DNA from 2 places in the Massilia sp. DJPM01 genome. Region 1 is predicted to be linked to the other one. Evidence: riboswitches for the same ligand, from Rfam matches in the RefSeq annotation. Region 1 holds a riboswitch; the other holds the start of a gene.
The links. A riboswitch is a leader RNA that binds a small molecule or an ion and turns the genes downstream of it on or off. The one in region 1 is predicted to bind glycine.

Region 1 (4,416 bases):
GCACCCACGTCGTGCAGATCTGCATGTTCCTGATGACCGAAGCGCGCTTCTTCCCCGGCCGCCTGCTGCAAAGCTCGCCGCCACGGCGCCAGTCCAGCACGGCGCCGGGCAGCTACGCGCTGATCGACCTGGACCTCTCGCGCTACGACCAGATCGCCCAGCGCTTTTCGCGCGAGCAAGCCGAAGGCGTGGCTTTCCTCAAGTCCGGCATCGCCACCCGCAACGCCCGCTTCAACACCATGATCGACGAGATCGAGCGCGTTGCCATCAAGTCGCGCGCGCCCATGCTGCTGATGGGCCCGACCGGCGCCGGCAAGTCCTTCCTGGCACGGCGCGTCTACGAATTGAAGAAGACGCGCCACCAGCTCGACGGCAAATTCGTCGAGCTCAACTGCGCCACCCTGCACGGCGACGGCGCCGCCTCGACCCTGTTCGGCCACGTCAAAGGTTCTTTCACGGGCGCCGCCGCCGACCGCCCGGGCTTGCTGCGCAGCGCGCACAAGGGCTTGCTGTTCCTCGATGAAATCGGCGAACTGGGGCCGGATGAACAGGCGATGCTGCTCAAGGCCATCGAAGAAAAGCGCTTTCATCCGGTCGGCAGCGACAACGAAGTGCAGAGCGACTTCCAGCTCATCGCCGGCACCAACCGCGATCTCGCCAGCGATGTCGTGGCCGGGCGCTTCCGCGAAGACTTGTACGCCCGCATCAATTTATGGACCTACGCCCTGCCCGGCCTGGTCGACCGGCCCGAAGACATCGAGCCCAACCTGGTCTACCAGTTGAACCAGTTCAGCCAGGAGTACGGCCAGATGGTGCGCTTCAACAAGGAAGCGCGCGAACGCTACATGCGCTTCGCGATGTCGCCCGAGGCCGTCTGGGCCGGCAACTTCCGCGACCTGTCGGCCTCGGTGACCAGGATGGCCACCTTGGCCGAGGCCGGCGGCATTTCGGAAAGCATCGTCAGCGCCGAAGTGGCGCGGCTGCAAAAACTGTGGCACCACTACACGCGCGCGCCAAGCGCGGCCGAGGTCGACCTGGCCGAACTGATGGGTGACGAGGCCGCCGCCGGCCTCGACCTGTTCGACGCCATGCAACTGACCGCCGTGGTCAAGGTATGCCGCCAGTCCACCACCTTGTCCGATGCGGGGCGCAAGCTGTTTGCCGTCTCGCGCAGCGCCAAAAGCAAACCGAACGATGCCGACCGCCTGAAGAAATTCCTGGCGCGTTTTTCGCTCGAATGGGACCAGGTTTGCGGCAAATCGTAAACCGAGCGCTCTGTCGGTATTGTCTGGGAAACAACACCTATCACGAAAAATGGTTGTATTGGCGTCATTTCCTGCGGTATTCTGCATACATATGCTTCATGCATATTTAGCGCAATGCTAAGGCGTTATCGGGAGAGTCTGTCGGTTACAAGCTGGTCTTGTATGCCGGCGGCGCCGAAGGAGCAACCGCCCCGGAATCTCTCAGGCCCAAGGACCGATAACCCATTTGAACTCTGAAGAGCCACCGGAATTCGTCATCCGGTGCACCGAAGGAGCAAACCGTCCACGCATCGCGCGTTGCCGGTGAATCTCTCAGGTCCAGCACAGAGGGGGTATCCGACGCGCACCAGCGCGCGGACTCTCCTATCTGACGTTTCTGGAACCCGGACGACACATGAAAACCATTGCAGTAATTGGCGGCGGCATCACCGGCGTCACGACCGCTTACGCCCTGGCCAAACGTGGCTTTGCCACGACGCTGCTCGAACAACATCGCTACGCGGCGATGGAAACCTCGTTTGCCAACGGCGGCCAGCTGTCGGCCTCCAACGCGGAAGTGTGGAACCACCGCTCCACCATGCTCAAGGGCCTGAAGTGGATGTTCCGGCGCGACGCCCCGCTGCTGGTCAACCCCAAACCGAGCTGGCACAAGCTGTCGTGGTTCGCCGAATTTGCCGCCGCCATTCCCCACTACCGCAGGAATACGGTGGAGACGGCGCGCCTGGCCATCGCCGCGCGCGAGCACCTGTTTGCCTGGGCCGAGGCGGAGAACATCGACTTCGACGTCAAGCGCGAAGGCATCCTGCACATCTACCGCGACAAGGCCGGCTTCGAGCACGCCGCCACGGTCAGCAAGATGCTGGCAGCCGGCGGCCTGGCGCGCCGCGCGGTGACCCCAAGCGAAATGCGCGCCATCGAACCGGCCCTGGCGGGCGACTATTACGGCGGCTTTTTCACCGACAGCGACGCCACCGGCGACATCCACAAATTCACCACCGGCCTTGCCGCCGCCGCCCGCCGCAACGGCGTGGACTGCCGCTACGGGATGCGCATCGGCGCCGTGCGCACCGACGGCCGCCATGCCCAGGTCACCCTGGGCGACGGCGAGCGCACCCAGACCGAGACCTACGACGCCGTCGTCGTCTGCGCCGGCACCGCCAGCCGCGCCCTGGCTGCCAGCCTGGGCGACCGGGTCAACATCTACCCGGTGAAAGGCTACTCGATCACGGTCAACCTGCCTGATGCCGCCAGCCAGCGGGCCGCACCCACCGTCAGCCTGCTCGACGACGCCACCAAGCTGGTGACCAGCCGCCTGGGGACGGACCGCTTCCGCGTGGCCGGCACGGCCGAATTCAACGGCTTTAACCGCGACATCCGCGACGACCGGATTCGCCCGCTGATCGACTGGGTGCATGCATGCTTCCCGGGCGTGAATACCCGCAGCGTGATTCCGTGGGCCGGCTTGCGGCCGATGATGCCGACCATGCTGCCCAAGGTCGGCCGCGGCAAATCGCCCTGCGTCTTCTACAACACGGGCCACGGGCATCTGGGCTGGACCCTGTCAGCCGTCACCGCCGACATGATCGGCGACTTGATGCACCGTTCCCTCGATTTTCCTACGCACTGACGACGTGCGTCGACACCGGTGTCCGGCATGCGTGCATGCCATAGCTGTAGCAGCACCCACCCCGTTTGGACAGGCGGGGTTCTTGTATCAATCTATGTGAGGAGAAGTCAATAATGCAAACAAAAATGCTCTCAACCCGCACCATGCTCGCCGCCCTGCTGTGCGGCGCCAGCCTGGCCCTGGCCGGCGCACCCGCAATGGCCCAGTCGGATGGAACCAGCACCTTCAAAGCGGTGCCCAAGCGCGCCGCAGCGGCAGCGCAAGCTGCGGCCCAGCGCGACTTCGCCCAATTCGTCACAGGCCAGCTGCAGACCCGTGGCACCAGCGGCACGCCGGTCGACTTCCCACTTGAAATCAACGACATGCAGGATCTGAAGGACGCGAAAATCGGCTACGGCTTCGCGGTTTACACGATCGATCCGAAGGAACTGCTGGCAGGGCGCGGCAGCATGAAGCAGATGGCCAAGGCCACCGGCCAGTGGCGCTTCGTGATCCTGCTGAACCAGCGCCCGATCGGCATGGCCACGGTGGAGCTCAACAACGGGAACTACGAAACGGTCGCCTACGGCGCCGCCGTGCTGGCGAAGGACGTGGATGCATCGATGGGCTACTACGGCGACGCCGAGCGTACCAACGTGCGCTTCGTGCGCATCTACCAGGCGCGCTCGGACCTGCTCGAAGTGGTCGGACGCGAAGATGGCCGCACGCGCTACGCGCCATTGCATTCGGCGCGCGAATCGCTGCTGATGCAGCAGCGCTCCGTCAAGGAAGGCAAGGCCAGCGAAGCGCTGATGGAAGAGGCAGACATCCTGCAGCCGCTGCGCAGCGTGGTCAAGCAAACCATGGACGCCTCGAAGTAAGCCTGGCATCGGCTACACCATCTTTAGAACGAATCAGGAGATAACATGAATACAAATATCAAAAAGCTCGTCGTCGGTGCTTCGCTTTTACTGGCGCTGCCAGCGGCCATGGCGCAATGGCGCACGCTCGCCGTTCCGCTGACGACCCAGGAACACAGCCAGTGGTGCTGGTCCGCGTCGAGCAAGGCGGTGCTGAACTTCTACAAGAAGACACCGAGCCAGTGCCAGATCGTAAACTGGGCGTTCGGCTTGAACTACGCCTGCGGGAACACCTACTTCAACTGGAACAGCTACGCCAACCAGCCGAACAATATGTACGGCTCCAACGGCAGCGTGCAAAACATCCTGAACGCGTGGGGCGTGTCGAACGGCGCGTACAGCGTGGCCTCGTCATGGAACAGCGTGGTGTACGACATCAACGCCAACCGCCCGTTCGTGATCCGCTACGGCTGGAGCAACGGCGGCGGCCACATTCTGGTCGGACGCGGCTACGCGACGACCAATGGCGTGAACTACGTGTACATCATGGACCCGTGGCCGGGTGAAGGGCAGACCTACCGTACCTACAACTCCGCCGTATCGGCGTCGGACCACCGCTGGACGCATACCCAGCGCATGAGCATCAACGGACCGACCTAAACGGTCTGCGCTGCAAAACCGGGGT
Region 2 (4,416 bases), on a different contig from region 1:
GCGACGGCGTCGTTGACGGCGATGCACTCGCCCGATACTGGCGCGTAGATGTCGCTGGCCGCTTTCACCGATTCGACCACGGCGGCGTCGTCGCCGGCGGTGAAGACCTTGCCTACCTTCGGCAGTTCGACGAAGACGATATCGCCCAGCGCGTCCTGCGCATATTCGGTGATGCCGACGGTGAGGGTGCCGTCAGCTTCGGCGCGTACCCATTCGTGGGACTCGGTGTATTTCAGGTCGGCTGGGATGTTCATAATGTTTGCTCCAAGAGGTCGCGGTCGATGTAAATGCTACTTAATGAGTGTGTTGCCCCGATCAGGCAGCGAGGATTTTACCGTTTCGCACGAACGGCAGCTTGATCACGCTGGCGGCGAGCTTTTTGTCGCGGATTTCAACGTGCACGGTGTCGCCCACGGCCACGCCCATCGGCACGCGCGCCAGGGCGATCGCTTCCTGCATGGTCGGGCTGAAGGTGCCGCTGGTGATTTCGCCGGTGCTGCCATCCTGCGCGACCACTTTCTGGTGCGCGCGCAGGATGCCGCCTTTTTCGCGCAGGATCAGGCCCACGTACTGCGCGTTCTGGCCCATCGCCTTGAGCGCGGTCTTGCCGATGAAGTCGCGCTCGGCGTTCAGGTCGACGGTCCAGGCCAGGCCGGCGTCGAGCGGGTTGACCGTGTCGTCCATGTCCTGTCCGTACAGATTCATGCCCGCTTCCAGGCGCAGGGTGTCGCGCGCGCCCAGGCCGGCCGGCTTGACGCCGGCGGCGACCAGCGCATTCCACAGCGCCTCGGCCTGGGAAGCGGGGAAGGCCAGCTCGAACCCGTCTTCGCCGGTGTAGCCGGTGCGCGCCACCATCACCTCGCCGAAGGCGGTGTCCTTGACGATGATGGCGTTGAACGGTTTGAGTGGCTCGGAAACCGCCTGGGTGGTCGGCAGCACCTGCCACACCTTGGCGCGCGCGTTCGGACCCTGGACGGCGATCAGCGCCATCGGCTCATTGCCGTCGCGGCGCTGGGTGATGGTCACGCCGCTCCTGGTGGCGTCGTTCTGGGCGCTGATCCAGGCCACGTCTTTTTCGGCGGTGCCGGCGTTGACGACCAGGCGGAACCAGGTCTCGCTGAAGAAGTAGACGATCAGGTCGTCGATGACGAAGCCCTGCGGATTGAGCATGCATGAATACAGTGCCTTGCCGGTCACCTGCAGCTTGTCGACGTTATTGGCCAGCAGGCCGCGCAGGAAAGGGCGGGCGTTGTCGCCTTCGATATCGACCACGCACATGTGCGAGACATCGAACATGCCGACATCGCTGCGCACCGCGTGGTGTTCTTCGATTTGCGAGCCGTAGTTGACGGGCATGTCCCAGCCGCCGAAATCGACCATCTTGGCGCCGGCGGCGCGGTGTGCGGAATTGAGCGGGGTCGCTTTAAGCGTCATGGAATCCTCAGGGCAGAATGAATGGGGGTACGACGAGCAGACGTGGAGCGGCTCTTGCCGTTCCGGTATGCTTCGCGCCCCTCTGTCCTTGGTACCTGAGAGATAGCGGATTGACGTCCGCTTGCCCCTTCGGTGGGCCGCCGGCATGGTGCCGCGGCCGCTCTCCAGAGTTCAGCCGGTAGCGCTGCGCGCCGCCGACCCCTGACCGGTCCTTTTGCCTGAGAGTTTTTGGGTGATGCCCCTTCGGCGGCAGCGTGCGCTGCCCTCTCCCGATCAAGACTGTGGAGGATATGCCAGCAGGGCGTAACTGTCAACCTTGCCTGGTGTGCGCACGAATGAGATACGCATGGAAAACCGTGCTTCGTCCGATTTGTTAAAATAATTCATCTACTTTGCGAGCAGACAGCCATGAGCGAAGAAAAATCCACCAAAGAGACCGATGCCTGGTTCACCTTGTCGGGCGATGTCAACAGCGATATGGTGCACCGCGTGTTCGAGGCGGTGTCCGGCATGAGCGAAAACGGGGTCGAAACGGCGCACGTGCTGATCCAGTCGAACGGCGGCTACGTCAGCGACGGCCTGTGCCTGTACAACTTCCTGTCGAACTCGCCCGTCAAGTTTGTCATGTACAACGCCGGGGCGGTGGCGTCGATCGCCGTCATCCTGTTTCTGTCCGGCACGCGCCGCTACGCCAGCGAGACTGCGCGCTTCATGGTGCACAAGTCGCATGCGACGGCCTCGCCCGGCGCGCGTCCGGATGCGCTCAATATTATTGTCGAAGGCTTGCGCGCCGACGATGCGCGCACCGAATCGATCTTGCGCAAGCATATCGAGCTGCTGCCGGAGCAGTGGGCAATCCACCAGTATTCCGATCTGCACCTGACCGCGCGCGATGCCAAGGTCGCCCGCATGATCAATGACGTGGCCGACTTTGCGCCGCCCAAGGGCGTTCACATTCGCAATATCTGAACGCGCCGCCGTGATCGGCCCTTGCGGTGCCGGTCGCGGCGGCCTGGTCCGGCGTGCCGCCAAAAATAGAGCCTGTCAACGGCCGGGCCGATGCAGGCTCTTTCTATTGTTCTCTGTTTAACCAGGGCATGGCGCCGCCTGCAAACCCGGCGACGCCCGGTGTGCTAGCGGTGATCAGCGTTTGTCGCCGCCACTTTTGCCGCCGCTGCTGCTGCCGGAATGCGATCCCGACTGCTTGCTGCCCGAACCCGAACCGGATTGCTTCGAGCCGCTCTCCTTGTCGTCATTCTTGTGGCTTTGGCGGCCGGCTTCCACGTGCTGCTCATGGGTTCCGCCCTGGGTGCCGCCGCCGGAGCGCGAACCGCTGCCGGAACCTTGCGAGCCCGACTGCTTGTTCGAGCTGGAACTATCGCTTTGCTTGCTGCCTTGACCGCTTTTCTGATTCGAGTTCATGTTCATTCCTTTTCAAAGTTTGAAAATGTCGTGCTCGCCGGTGATGCTGATGGGGAGCTCTCGTCAGCGTCTCCGGTAACACAATCATGCGAGCCGCACCGTTGAAGAGGTATCGGAATTCACCTTGAACTTGTGTAGGAGGAGTTCCTATAGGATTGCAACTAATGCACAGCGGAAATCGTTCACGATTGCGGGGGCGACTGCCCGGCCCGTGCCGCCTCGACTGCGGCATTGACGGCGAGAATGGTGGTGTGGAAGGCGAGGGCATCGATGATCCGGCTCAGCCGTGCCAGCCGGGCCGCCGCCTCGCCCGTTCCGGCCGCGGCGCTGTGCGGCGCCGGAACAGTGGGCGCCCGGCCGCTCCCATCGCCCGCGCCGTGCGTGGCGGCTGCGTCGCGCGGCGCGCCGCCCTCCATGGCACGCACGATCAGGCTGCGGCCGGCCGCGCCAGGCTTGCGCCGCAGCGGCGCCGCAGGCGCTACCGTCACTGCCCGCAGCCACAGCGCCAGCAGGATGGCCGCCGCCGCATTGGCGCCGATGCAAAACCAGACCCACAGGCGGGCGGCGGCGTAATCTTCCCCGGCGCACGCGGCGGCATCGTCGAGCGTGATCCCGGTCAAGGGGCCGAAACGGTCCCCTAAACTTTGCAGCGCCGGCGCCGTTACCGCTTTCATCTGCTCAAGCTGACTCAGCAGTACAATGGAAAGCCAGGCACCCAGTCCGAGCACGATGGCAAAGCCCAGATACAGGGGGAACTTGAGATCGCGGCGGCACATCGTTATCATGGCGTAGTCCTCAAGAATAAAATTTCTGTGTGGAATTGTGATTATCTTAGAGAAACTTCTGGCTTTGAATTTGTGTTCCCTCAACAGTTCAAATGATGAAAATGGGCTTCCTCTTGAGGGAAAAGCAAGAGTGGACATGGAAATAATGCGGTTGAACAAAAAATAACGGGTTGTTTCAAATTTTCACGTTGCCATTCGGCAATAATGTGAGAGAATGTTTGTTATGGCAAAAGATCTCTAACCCCCAACGAGCAGACAATGGCTCCACCTTCACCGTCCGTAGCTGCAGCAAGGAAGACAGGTCCGTCGCGCCACGAGCTGTTGGAGGCGCTTGTCGCGACCGTGACCAAGCATGCCAACGACCACTTGATGGCGGTAGCGACACGTCTGGTTGCGACCTTGCTCGATGTGACGGACCCGGCGCTCGATGCACGCTCCGTGTTCCAGCGGGTCAAGTCGGGGAATCTGCTAAAAAACAACACCTACGCTTTCTTTCATGTCGCTGCCGCCGGCATCGGCCGCGCCATGCGTGCCGAAGTCGACGTGCTATTGCCGCCGCTCAAAAAAGCCGCGCTAGCCTTGCCCACCTCGCTGGAATTGGTGCCCTACGAGGAAATGGATAGCCGCGTCGCCTTCGACGCCATCAGCCGTCCATTCGAAATGCAGTATGCGAGCCAGATCGCCACCCTGAATGTGCGCTTGGGCTTCCTGCTGGAGCGCGATGTGCTGCGCATCAGCCAGAATCCCTTCCGTCCCGAAATGTTCCTGTCGGCCC

Region 2: another riboswitch for glycine. It lies ahead of gcvT (glycine cleavage system aminomethyltransferase GcvT); the one in region 1 lies ahead of PO883_RS18640 (D-amino acid dehydrogenase).

Annotation. Positions count from the first base shown of each region.
Region 1 is NZ_JAQOZV010000029.1:5,154-9,569, forward strand. It holds gene rtcR (RNA repair transcriptional activator RtcR) at 1-1,265, shown strand, start outside; glycine riboswitch at 1,385-1,492, shown strand; gene PO883_RS18640 (D-amino acid dehydrogenase) at 1,660-2,892, shown strand; gene PO883_RS18645 (hypothetical protein) at 3,018-3,752, shown strand; gene PO883_RS18650 (C39 family peptidase) at 3,798-4,391, shown strand.
Region 2 is NZ_JAQOZV010000011.1:56,732-61,147, reverse strand. It holds gene gcvH (glycine cleavage system protein GcvH) at 1-254, opposite strand, end outside; gene gcvT (glycine cleavage system aminomethyltransferase GcvT) at 316-1,434, opposite strand; glycine riboswitch at 1,507-1,612, opposite strand; glycine riboswitch at 1,631-1,716, opposite strand; gene PO883_RS09840 (ATP-dependent Clp protease proteolytic subunit) at 1,843-2,403, shown strand; gene PO883_RS09835 (hypothetical protein) at 2,578-2,856, opposite strand; gene PO883_RS09830 (hypothetical protein) at 3,039-3,641, opposite strand; gene PO883_RS09825 (DUF1631 family protein) at 3,900-4,416, shown strand, end outside.